DNA from 3 places in the Janthinobacterium lyxosi genome. Region 1 is predicted to be linked to each of the others. Evidence: predicted binding sites of a transcription regulator. Region 1 holds the regulator's gene; each other region holds the start of a gene.

Region 1 (4,136 bases):
CTCCAAAACGAATTAGGTTGGGTAGCGCAACGCGGACGCTGGCGCCGCATTGGAATGGCGCCTATTTTAGTCTATCTGGCAAGCTGGATGATCTTGCCTTGTATCACCCTGTAACAATTTTTCGCCGGGAAGCGCTGGCCCGGCCCCATTTCATAGGGGCGCAGCCATGCCGGCGGCGGCGATCAGTGCGACAATAGATGCAGGCTGCGCATCGTGGCGCGGCATCCACCGTGAGTCCCATGTCCCTTGCCCCTGTAAAACCCGCCGTGCCGCCCAAGGCCATCCTGTTCGACCTCGACGATACCTTGTGGCCCATCGCGCCCGTGATTGCCGCCGCCGAAACCCTGCTGCACGACTGGCTGGCCACGCATGCGCCCAAGGTCGCGCAGCAGTTTTCCATCGAGGTGCTGCGCCAGCACCGTCTGGCCATGCTCAAGGAACAACCGCATTTCCATGGCAACCTGATCGAGTTGCGCCGCGCCGGTTTGCTGGCCGCCTTCGAGGCTGCCGGCGAGGATGCCTCCCTGGTCGAGCAGGCCATCGTGCAATTCCTGGCCGCGCGCAACCGCGTCCAGCCGTATGACGACGTCTTGCCTGGCCTGGCCTGGATGCGCCAGCGCATGCTGGTCGGCTCCATCTCGAATGGCAATGCGGACCTTGACATTATCGGCCTGGCGCAGCATTTCAAGGTGTCCATCGCCGCCAGCGAGTTTGGCGTGGCCAAGCCCGATGCCAGCATCTTCCTGGCCGCTTGCGCCGCGCTGGACGTGGCGCCCCATGAAGCCGTGTATGTGGGGGACGACCTGTATTTCGACGTGACGGGAGCGCAAGGGGCGGGCATGCGCGCCGTCTGGATGAACCGCAAGGGCAGCGACGCCCACCTGGCCGCCGGCGTGCAGCCCGACGCCATCTGCGCCAACTTTGACGAGTTGCTGCTGTGGCTGCAGCAGCAACTGGAAGATTGATCGCCGCCGGACGGGCGAACGTGCATAATGGGTGCTTCGGTCGCTTTCGTTGCCGCGTGCCTAAAGAATACTTGCTTAAAAAATACTTGCTTAAATAAAACACCATGCAACTCGATACACGTGCCCAAACACTGCTGAAAGCCCTGGTCGAGCGATATATCGCCGACGGCCTGCCGGTCGGTTCGCGCGCCTTGTCGAAAATCTCCGGCCTGGAGCTGTCGCCGGCCACGATCCGCAACATCATGGCTGACCTGGAAGAACTCGGTTATGTCTCCAGTCCGCATACCTCGGCCGGACGCATTCCCACGCCGCGCGGCTACCGCATTTTTGTCGACACCTTGCTGACCGTCCGGCATCTGGATGAGCACATGGTGGAGTCGCGCATGCGCCTGCAGACGCCGCAGCCGCAGAAAACCATCGCCAACGCGGCGCAGATGCTGTCGTCGCTGTCGCAGTTTGCCGGCGTTGTGCTCAGTCCGCGCCGGGAATCCGTGTTCCAGCAAATTGAATTCCTGCGCCTGTCCGAAAAGCGCATCCTGCTCGTCATCGTTGCCCCGGGCGGCGACGTGCAGAACCGCCTGCTGTTGACGGAGGCCGACTACACGCCGGCGCAACTGGTGCAATCGGCCAATTACATCAACCAGAATTATGGCGGTCTGTCGTTCGATGCCGTGCGCGTGCGCCTGCAGGGCGAATTGCGCCAGCTGCGCGACGACATGGGCAGCCTGATGCAGGCGGCCGTGGAAGCGGGCAGCGAAGCGATGGCCGATCATAGCGATGACATGGTGATTTCCGGCGAACGCAACTTGCTCAGCGTGAGTGATCTGTCATCGAACATGCATTCACTGCGCCAGATGTTTGACATGTTCGAGCAAAAAACGGGCTTGATGCAGCTGCTCGACGTGTCGAGCAAGGCGACGGGCGTGCAGATTTTCATCGGCGGTGAATCGAACCTGGTGCCGATGGATGAGATGAGCGTGGTGACGGCGCCGTATGAGGTCAACGGCAAGATCGTGGGAACGTTGGGGGTGATCGGACCGACGCGCATGGCGTACGAGCGCGTCATTCCGATCGTCGATATCACGGCCAAGTTGCTGTCAAGCGCGCTCAGCCATCATTGATGCTGCTCAATGCTGCGCCAGCCGCCCCATGGGAGCGGCCGGCAAGCGTCAGGCGGTTTTGTGCGGGCAAGCCGTCTTGATGCAGTTGCCGTAGATGGCCAAGGCGTGTTCGGCAATTTTGAAGCCACGCTCTTCAGCCACTTTTTGCTGGCGGATTTCGATCTCTTCGTCGAAGAATTCTTCGACCCGGCCACAGTCGAGGCACACCAGGTGATCGTGGTGGGAACCTTCGTTGAGCTCGAAAATAGCCTTGCCGGTTTCAAAATGGTTGCGGTTGAGCAAACCTGCTTGTTCAAATTGCGTCAGGACACGGTAGACAGTTGCCAAACCGACATCCATATTGTCGGCCAGCAGAATTTTATAGACGTCTTCTGCTGTCAGGTGGCGTACCGGGCTACTCTGGAAGATATCGAGTATCTTCAGGCGTGGCAGGGTGGCTTTCAGGCCGCTTGCCTTGAGATCACTAGGATTGTTACTCATGTTTGTTGCTCGTATGTGGGTCAGGTGCTTTATCATATAGCGTTTTGTCGGGGAGTGCCAAAATATGCATTTTTTGGCAGGCCGGTCACTCCTGGCGTTTTGTTCATCCAATTGAGGTCATTTATGCGCGTAACACCGGCTGTATTGCCATCTCTCTGGCACCGTATTTCATTTCGAGCACCAGTCGTGGCAGGCATGGTCTGTGTCGCGCTCGCCATGTCCGGCTGCGCCAGCCGTGGCATCCTTGGCGAAAAGCCGGCCGCCAGCCAAAAAGAAGGCAAGGAGCTGGTCCCCGAGCTGGGCGCACAAACGACCACCGTTACGCCGCTGCAAAAATTCATGTGGTTTTTCTCGCCGTATCGTCCTGACATTCAACAAGGCAACTTTGTCTCCGAAGAGATGCTGGCCCAGTTGAAAGTGGGCATGACGCGCGACCAGGTGCGTTTCGTCCTCGGCACCTCCCTGCTGACCGATATCTTCCATGCCGACCGCTGGGATTACCCATTCCGCCTGGCACGGGGCAGTGGCGAAACCACCAGCAGCCGCGTGGTCGTGTACTTTGGCAAGGATGGCAAAGTTGAACGTTTCGAAGGCGGCAACTTGCCGACGGAGAAAGAATACATCGACCGTATCGCCGGTCCGTCGCCGTTCGTCAAGGTCGCCAAGGCCGATGTGCCTGCCGCCGTCGTGCCATCGCCCGTGGCGCCGAGCGCCGTGCCCGTGCCAGCCGATGCCGCCCCCGCTATTCCTGTGAGCAAGCCTGACGTTGCACCGGCACCTGCAACGATCCCTGCCGCCGAAGCTGCACCGACTGCCGAACCCACCAAATAAGTTGCTGTAAGAGAATAAAATGACTGAACTGAAAATTGCCATCGCTGGCGCCAGCGGCCGCATGGGCCATATCCTGATCGAAGCGGTCAGCAATGCGCCTGACGCCGTGCTCGCTGGCGCGCTCGACCGTGTAGGTTCGCCCTCCATCGGCCAGGATGCTGCCGCCTTTCTCGGCAAGCCTGCCGGCGTCCTGATCGAGTCAAGCCTGGCCACCGGCCTGGCCGGCGCCGATTACCTGATCGACTTCACGCGTCCCGAAGGCACCTTGCAGCACTTGGCGTATTGCGCCGAGCACGGCATCAAGATGATCATCGGCACCACCGGTTTCGATGATGCGGGCAAGGCTGCCATTGCCGCCGCCGCCGAAAAGACGGCCATCATGTTCGCGCCGAACATGAGCGTGGGCGTGAATGTCACCATGAAGTTGCTGGAACTGGCCGCGAAAAGCCTGTCCGAAGGCTACGACATTGAAATTATCGAAGCGCATCACCGCCACAAGGTCGACGCGCCATCGGGCACCGCCCTGCAAATGGGTGAAGTGGTGGCCGGCGCCCTGGGCCGCGACCTGAAGGAATGCGCCGTGTACGGCCGCGAAGGCGTGACGGGCGAACGCGATCCGTCGACCATCGGCTTTGCCACCATCCGCGGCGGCGATATCGTGGGCGACCATACGGTGCTGTTTGCCGGCATCGGCGAGCGTATCGAGATCAGCCACAAGTCGAGCAGCCGCGTCACCTAT
Region 2 (4,136 bases), on a different contig from region 1:
GGCCCAGCGCAGAAGGGCGCCAGGAGTATCTGGACCTGGCGGCGGCGCTACGGCCCTTGCTCGATGACATCGATGGCTTCATTTCCATCGAACGCTTCAGCAGTCTGAGCGAGCCGGGCAAAATGTTGTCGCTCTCGTTTTTCCGCGACGAGGCGGCGCTGGCGCAGTGGCGGCAACTGGAAGCGCACCGCGCGGCGCAATCGGCCGGCCGGCACGGCGTGTTTGACGATTACCGGCTGCGCATCGCCGGCGTGGTGCGCGATTACGGCATGCTTGAGCGGCAACAGGCGCCCGGCGACAGCCGCCAGCGCCACGATGCCTAGCGTTAGCGGGGCAGCGCGCCCTGCGTGATTTTCACCTTGATCCGGTAGGTGGGTTCGGCCGCGTTGAGGGCGGGCGGCGTGGCCGGGTCGACGTCGAGCAGGGTGAACGTCAGGTGGTTGACGGTGACGGAACTGGCGGCGCCCGGCATGGAGTCGGACAAGACGATGTCAGTTTCGTTCGCGGTGGCGCCCGCGGTGTTGAGCAATGTGAAACTGTAGCTGACGTAGCCTTTCCACACGCACACGGCGCCCTTGCGGCAGCGGCTGTCGTTGACACGCTCGAGTTTCAGGGTATCGGTGGCCGTGATGGCGACCTGTTCGCCCGGCGAGAGCACGTGGGTGACGCTGCGCGGCGTGTTTTCCGCGTCGCCGGCGCTGCCGGCCGCGCCGCAGCCCGCCAGCACGGCCAGGCAGGCGAAGAACAGGGGAAGGAGTACGGTACGATAAGAGCGGGTCAGAGAATGCATGTTTTTCCTTTCAGGTGGAGCGTCCCCGGCGTGCTTGTTCACGCGTGGGATAAAATGATAGTAGCAAAATGATATTTTTCCGGCGCACTGTTGGCGCGCCGTGGATGAATTGATGCGCCGGCCACGCGGCGCGCCGATTACTGCGTAAAATGGCTGTTTTGAAAATCAGGAAACAACCATGAAAAAAACTGCCCTGGCGAAAAGCGATGCCAAGAAACTGATGGGAAAGATGAATGTTCCCGGCGCCGGTGCATTCGGTAAGGAAGCGGTAGTCGTCGACCGCCGCGAGCAGCGCAAGCGCGATCAGGCCCTGGGCCTGGTGCCCTTCGCCGTCAAGCTGAACAGCGATCTGGTCTTGCAATTGCAGACCCTCGCCAAGGAGCGCGACGCGGATCTGAATGAATTGGTCGCCGAAATCCTGGTCAAGGGCTTGGCTGCAGCTTAATCGGCTGCCATGTTTATCTGTTGATAAACATCATTTGTAAAACTAAAAGGCGCCTTGCGGCGCCTTTTGCATTGCGGCTTTGCCTGCGACTACACATAAGCGGCCAGCGCGCCCTTCATTTTTTTCAGCGCCGCTACTTCGACCTGGCGGATGCGCTCGGCCGATACGCCGAACTCTTCTGCCAAAGCGTGCAGGGTGGCGCCGGAACCGTCGTCGTTGGCCAGCCAGCGTGCTTCGATGATGCGGCGCGAACGGGCGTCGAGCTTGCCCAGGGCCGTTTCCAGTCCTTCCGATTGCAGACGCGTCACTTGTTCCGCTTCCAGCACCTTGGTCGGCTCGTTTTGCTCCGACGACAGGTAGGCGATCGGCGAAAACTTGTCGTCTTCATCGTCGGTCGGCGATTCCAGGGCGATGTCGCGGCCGCTCAAGCGCGTTTCCATCTCGATCACTTCTTCGCGTTTCACGTCGAGCAGCTTGGCCAGCGCATCGATCTGCTTCGGTGTCATCGCATCCAGGCCCGTCTTGTGGCTGCGCAGATTGAAGAACAGCTTGCGCTGTGCCTTCGTCGTCGCGACCTTGACCAAGCGCCAGTTTTTCAGGATGTACTCATGCATCTCGGCTTTCACCCAGTGCATGGCGTACGACACCAGGCGCACGCCCTGGTCCGGATCGAAACGTTTCACGGCTTTCATCAAGCCGATATTGCCTTCCTGAATCAGGTCGGCGTGCGGCAAGCCATAGCCCAGGTAGCCGCGGGCAATCGAGACCACCAGGCGCAGGTGCGACAGCACCAGTTCTTGCGCGGCGGCCAGGTCATTTTTTTCACGCAGGCGTGTCGCCAGCGAAATTTCTTCGGCGTGGGTCAACATGGGCAGGCGGTTCACGGCCGAGATATAGGCATCGATATTGCCCAGATTGCCAGTGAACCCGAGGCCCAGCGCATTACTTTTGGTCGGAACCAATGCGGACGTTGCGGACATCATAGTCATGTTTTCTCCCTCGTAGTCTTGCTTTGTTCCAGTTGGCCATGTCACGCGACGTGGCCCGATTGTCTGTTCGGTTTTGCGTATTCGGTCTTGCACTTGCAGATCGCGGCTCCATCTATATCTGGCGCTCATGGCGGTTCTGCTGTTGGTATGTCCCTATATTAGCACTCTCTGCCTGAGAGTGCCAATCAGCACATTTAATCGTCCTGATAGCCTGAATACTATGGCGATTTACTAGTTGATATTTTATCTAAAACACGCGGCCAGGGCGCATGGGCACTGCAGTGTGCACCTGTTTGGTCGCGCCTGAAAGGGCTGCACGCCTCTTGACGACAACGTACATAGTCTACGGCCGCAAGCTGAAGCGAACCTTAAGAATACTTGCTAAATATCAAGATAACCACAGTATGCGGTGGATATTAAAAAACAAGGGGAGGGTGAGGCGCATGGCGGCGCCAGGAGCGCCGCCATGGAACGGATGGTCAGTTCAGGCGCGCCAGGTGGCGTTGCACGCAGAGGAAGGCGCCGATCAGGCCCAGGCCGGCGCTGAGAGCCAGCAAGCCAGCCATCGGCAGCGGCGCCAGTGGCACCAGCTGGAATTCGGACGCATACAGGCGGGCAAACTCGGCAATCGCGGTATTGAGTGGCTGCAAGGCCAGCGCCACGGCGCCCAGCGCCAGCGCACCGGCGCACAGGCCCAGCAGGGCGCCCGTGTAATAGAAGGGGCGGTGGATGAAGGTGTCGGTGGCGCCAATCAATTTCGAGATGCTGATTTCATCGCGCTGCTGCATCACTTGCAGGCGGATGGTGTTGAAGACCACGGCGATCACGGCCACGCCCAGGGTAATGGCCAGCAGCAACAGCACCAGGCGCAGCACGCCCAGCAGGGCCGCCAGGCGCTTGACCCAGGCCGAATCGACTTGCGCCGATTCCACGCCTGGCAGCTGGCGCAGCTGTTCCGCCACGGCATCGACATCCTGCGCCTCGCTGGCGCTGCTGAACGCATCGAGTTTCAGCACATAGCTGTCGGGCAGGGGATTGTCGCCCAGAGTGCTGAGCACGTCGGCCAGGCCGTTCTTGTTTTTCAGGGTGTCGAGCGCCTGTTCGCGCGGGATGAAGACGATCTTCGCCTTTTGCGCGCCGACGATCTTGCGCATGGCGCCCGCTAAGGCCACGGCTTGCTCGCGCGGCGTGTCGATCTTCAGGAAAACGCTGATTTCCGGGTCGACCGACATCTGTTCCGACATGGGGCGTACATTGTCGAGCATGGTCAAGCCGGCGAACGGCAGAGACAGGGCGATGGCGACGACGAGCACGTTCAATAGGAAGCCGCCTGGCGACTTGCGCAAATGAATCAGCGCCGAACCCAGCGCGAAGCGGTGTTGACGGAACCAGCCTCTCATGCCTGTTCTCCTGCGTCATCATCGGTGCCGGGGGCGAAATCGGGATCGGGCGGCGCGAAGACGGGCGCCTGCGTGGCCTTGTCGATGGCCACCAGCCGGCCGTTTTTCAGGTGGATCACGCGGGCGGCGGCGTCGAGCATCTGTTCGTCATGGCTGGAAATGAGGCAGGTCACGCCCACCGAGTGAAACGCTTTCAGGGCGTCGAGCACCTTGTTGGCGCTGGCGCGGTCCAGGTTGGCCGTCGGTTCGTCGGCCAGGATGATCTGCGGCCGGTTGACGATGGCGCGTGCGATGGAGACGCGCTGCTGTTCGCCACCCGACAGCGACAGGGGACGCGCCATGGCGCGGTCCAGCAGTCCCACCTTGTCGAGGGCGGCGCGCGCGCGCTGCTCGGCAGCAGCCTTGTGGGCGCCCACCACCAGCAGTGGCAGCATGACGTTGGCCAGGATGGAGCGGTCGTTGAGCAGTTTTTGCTGCTGGAAGATCAGGCCCATGTTACGGCGCAAAAAGGG
Region 3 (4,136 bases), on a different contig from region 1:
ATCGTCCACAAGGATGCGCTTGCCGTCGGGCGTGACGACAAAGCTTTCCCAGCGGTGGGCCGCGTCCGGCGTGCTTTCGAAAAAGCTCAGCTGATAGCAGGCGACGCCATCGACCAGGCGCGTCTCGGGCGACGTTTCCATCACGGCGCCGTGCGCGCGGCCGCCCGAAGCCTTTTCGATATGCGCCGACCAGGCCTTGATTTCCGGCAAAGCCATCAACGCATCGACGGCGCGCGCGTTTTGCTCTTGCGCCGCCGCCTGGCTGCTCGCGGCCGGGCCATTGCTCTCGTGCGGCGCGGACTGCTGGTGCAGATAGAAAGCGCCGAGTCCGGCGGCCAGCAAGCCGGCCAGGATGCCGGCGATGATGGTGGTTTTGGAAGAAGAGGCGCGTGGCGGCATGATGGTGGCATGAGAAAGAAGGACGATGGCGGCCATGCTAAAGCAAAATGCGCAGGCCGGCAATCGCCGGGCTTGCCAAACGGGATGGCCAGTGGGTTTGCCAAACGGGTTTGCCAAATCGACAGGCGAAAAAAAAGCCACCTTCCGTAGAAGATGGCTCTCGGGGCTGCCGGGCAGGGCAGGCAGCTTTTGCTCTGCCTGTCCTGTCCCGGCCATGCATCCCTGCGCGCTGTCGGCGCGGGGACGCGGGGGGTTACATCATGCCGTCCATGCCGCCCATGCCGCCCATACCACCCATGCCGCCACCCATGCCGCCGCCTGCTTTGTCGTCAGCGATTTCGCAGACCATGCAGTCGGTTGTCAGCATCAGCGAAGCGATCGAAGCGGCGTTTTGCAGCGCCGAACGGGTCACTTTGGCTGGGTCCAGGACGCCCATTTCAACCATGTCGCCATACGTGCCGTTGGCAGCGTTGTAGCCGTAGTTGCCCGTGCCAGCCAGTACGGCTGCCACGACGACGGACGCTTCTTCGCCAGCGTTTTGCACGATCATGCGCAGTGGCTCTTCCATTGCGCGCAGGACGATCTTGATACCAGCGTCTTGATCAGGATTGTCGCCCTTGACCTTGATGTTGGCGCGTGCGCGCAGCAGGGCTACGCCGCCGCCAGGCACGATGCCTTCTTCCACGGCAGCGCGGGTGGCGTGCAGTGCATCTTCAACGCGGGCTTTTTTCTCTTTCATTTCGACTTCGGTGGCTGCGCCAACCTTGATCACGGCAACGCCGCCAGCCAGTTTGGCTACGCGCTCTTGCAGTTTTTCACGGTCGTAGTCCGAGGTCGCTTCTTCGATCTGTACACGCACTTGTTTCACGCGTGCTTCGATCGAGGCAGCTTCGCCGGCGCCATCGATAACGATGGTGTTTTCCTTGCCCACTTCGATGCGTTTCGCCTGGCCCAGTTCGGCCAGGGTCACTTTTTCCAGGGTCAGGCCGACTTCTTCAGCGATCACTTGGCCGCCGGTCAGGACAGCGATGTCTTCCAGCATGGCTTTGCGACGGTCGCCGAAGCCAGGTGCTTTCACTGCGCAAGTTTTCAGGATGCCGCGGATGTTGTTCACAACCAGGGTCGCCAGCGCTTCGCCTTCGATGTCTTCTGCGATGATCAGCAGTGGACGGCCAGCTTTTGCGACTTGTTCCAGTACCGGCAGCAGGTCACGGATGTTCGAGATTTTCTTGTCGCACAGCAGGACGAATGGGCTGTCCAGTACGGCAACTTGTTTCTCTGGGTTGTTGATGAAGTATGGCGACAGGTAGCCGCGGTCGAACTGCATGCCTTCAACGATGTCCAGCTCGTCGTTCAGCGACTTGCCGTCTTCCACGGTGATGACGCCTTCTTTGCCGACTTTTTCCATCGCTTCAGCGATACGCTCGCCGATCGAGTAGTCCGAGTTTGCCGAGATCGCGCCAACTTGGGCGATTTCTTTGGTCGTGGTGCAAGGACGGGCGATTTTCGCCAGTTCTTCGACGGTCGCGGCAACTGCTTTGTCGATACCGCGCTTCAGGTCCATCGGGTTCATGCCGGCGGCAACGAACTTCATGCCTTCGCGCACGATGGCTTGTGCCAGCACGGTCGCGGTGGTGGTGCCGTCGCCGGCGTTGTCGCTGGTGCGGGAAGCAACTTCCTTGACCATTTGCGCGCCCATGTTCATGAGCTTGTCTTTGAGTTCAACTTCTTTCGCTACCGACACACCATCCTTGGTGACGGTAGGGGCGCCGAACGAGCGCTCCAGGACGACGTTGCGGCCTTTCGGGCCCAGCGTTACTTTGACTGCGTTGGCGAGGATATTGACGCCTTCGACCATCTTGGCGCGCGCTGCGTCGCCGAATACTACTTCTTTAGCTGCCATGTTCAATTCTCCTGAGTTTCGGGATGTATCTGTCTACAACGTGGAAACAATTACTTGACGACGATCGCCATGATGTCTTCTTCGCGCATGACCAGCAGCTCATCGCCGTCAACTTTGACGGTTTGGCCGGCGTACTTGCCGAACAGGACGCGGTCGCCCACTTTGACATCCAGAGGACGCACTTTGCCGTCGTCGAGAATCTTGCCATTGCCTACGGCAAGGACTTCGCCTTGATCCGGTTTTTCAGCAGCTGCATCAGGAATGATGAGGCCGGACGCAGTTTTGGTTTCCTGGTCGAGGCGTTTGACGATGACGCGATCGTTCAATGGGCGCAGATTCATACAAAACTCCTTAAAGTTCAATGGATAAGTGTTGCTAAATGAATACATTCCTGGCACAGCGCCAGACGTGCTTTCAGTGACCGCCGTTGAAAGCAGCCCGCAACGATCAAGCAAACCCCATGTCATCCTGTCCTTGCCAGTATCCGGCAGTGGTGCATCGCGGCGTCGCCCGCCGCGTAGCGTTCCCTGCAGTGGTCTGGCAAGCACCATCAGTCCTGAGGATTGCTACGAAAGAGTTTGTTAGCACTCTCTACTAACGAGTGCTAATTATAGGGACGGTAGGGGGCTTATTCAAGGGCTTATTCTCCGGAAAGATAAGCATAGACGTTCTGCGCAGCCTGCATTTACGCAGAGTTTGCGCTGGCGCAAGCCAACTTCCCGGGCGTCAGCAACAGGCGCGACTCTAGCATGCCGTCCGGATGGGGGGCGTTCCTGTACGCACAGGAAACAGAGTTTCACTATGGAATTTGATAAGATGATTGCAATTGCATATCAATATCGCCACATATCACCACTTGCACCAGAAAGAACACCATGCCATTCCCGATTTCCCATACCGCGCTGCGCCTGCTGGGCGCCACTGTCATCGGCCTCGCCTGCCTGGGCAATGCCGCCGCGCAAACGCCCACCATTCTCGACGAGATCAGCGTGGCCACCCTGACGCCGCTGGAAAAGCAGATGCTGCTTAACGACCTGTTCAACGATTTGAACAAGGATGACGACGACCAGGAAGCGCATGTGTGGGACAACGGCGGCGACAGTGGCGTGCTGGTGAAAGTGACGTATAACTTCAGTAATTCCGGCATGACGGAACACAGCCTGAAGGCGCACGTCTGCCGCGACCTGAAATTCGTCGTCACGGCGGCCGGCAAGTCGCAGGACCTGAGCCGCCGCACCTGTTCGCAAAATAGCGGCAACTGGGATGTGCAGGGCAAGGACCCGGCGCCCGTCGTGTATCCGCCTTTCCTGTCGGACGTCACCATCGCCAAGCTCAATGCCAAGGAACAGAAAGCACTGCTGACGGCCGCCGTGCGCACTTTGAAAGATGAAGAGGATGGCAAGACACGCCAGTGGAGCAACAAGGGCTTGGGCAATGCGGCGCCGCTGGCAGTGCGACTGACGCCCTCGCGGACGGACGCCAAACCTGGCAGCTACCGCCGTACTTGCCGCGACTTGACGATGGTGCTTGACGGCAAGGGCGGACAACAGACGCTGACGCGCCGCTCTTGCGAAAACCGCTATGGCGGACTCGATATCGAACCCGATTACGTCGACGAGTAAAACGCTGCCATCGCGGCGCGGCCAGATGCGCGCACTTGGCGAAAAGCGCCGGAAAAATCGTGTATTGTCCGCCAACTGCCCTGCATTGATGTAAATATGTGTGACAGCGGCGTGATTCGATTGACGCCCATGGAGCGTCCGCCCTATAGTGGCGGGATGATTTCCGAATTCAACGAATTATCCGACAAAATAGGCCTGCTGGCCGAAATGAC

What was found. Region 1 encodes HrcA, which represses chaperone genes, less so after heat shock. Its sites were predicted from a motif close to TTAGCACTCNNNNNNNNNGAGTGCTAA; they were not measured.
Region 2: rpoH (RNA polymerase sigma factor RpoH) is a predicted target of HrcA. The motif match lies at 2,383-2,409, and genes of this name have one in related genera.
Region 3: groES (co-chaperone GroES) is a predicted target of HrcA. The motif match lies at 2,884-2,910, and genes of this name have one in related genera.

Annotation. Positions count from the first base shown of each region.
Region 1 covers NZ_JBNYXM010000009.1:139,345-143,480, reverse strand. Annotated here, with positions in the region: gene ACQ4WP_RS11795 (HAD family hydrolase) at 240-965, shown strand; gene hrcA (heat-inducible transcriptional repressor HrcA) at 1,070-2,086, shown strand; gene fur (ferric iron uptake transcriptional regulator) at 2,135-2,566, opposite strand; gene ACQ4WP_RS11780 (outer membrane protein assembly factor BamE) at 2,762-3,397, shown strand; gene dapB (4-hydroxy-tetrahydrodipicolinate reductase) at 3,417-4,136, shown strand, end outside.
Region 2 covers NZ_JBNYXM010000007.1:73,516-77,651, reverse strand. Annotated here, with positions in the region: gene ACQ4WP_RS08965 (antibiotic biosynthesis monooxygenase family protein) at 1-323, shown strand, start outside; gene ACQ4WP_RS08960 (hypothetical protein) at 326-790, opposite strand; gene ACQ4WP_RS08955 (hypothetical protein) at 969-1,235, shown strand; gene rpoH (RNA polymerase sigma factor RpoH) at 1,325-2,218, opposite strand; gene ftsX (permease-like cell division protein FtsX) at 2,704-3,624, opposite strand; gene ACQ4WP_RS08940 (cell division ATP-binding protein FtsE) at 3,621-4,136, opposite strand, start outside.
Region 3 covers NZ_JBNYXM010000008.1:79,964-84,099, forward strand. Annotated here, with positions in the region: gene ACQ4WP_RS10225 (hypothetical protein) at 1-399, opposite strand, end outside; gene groL (chaperonin GroEL) at 653-2,302, opposite strand; gene groES (co-chaperone GroES) at 2,353-2,643, opposite strand; gene ACQ4WP_RS10240 (hypothetical protein) at 3,178-3,924, shown strand; gene ACQ4WP_RS10245 (DUF904 domain-containing protein) at 4,081-4,136, shown strand, end outside.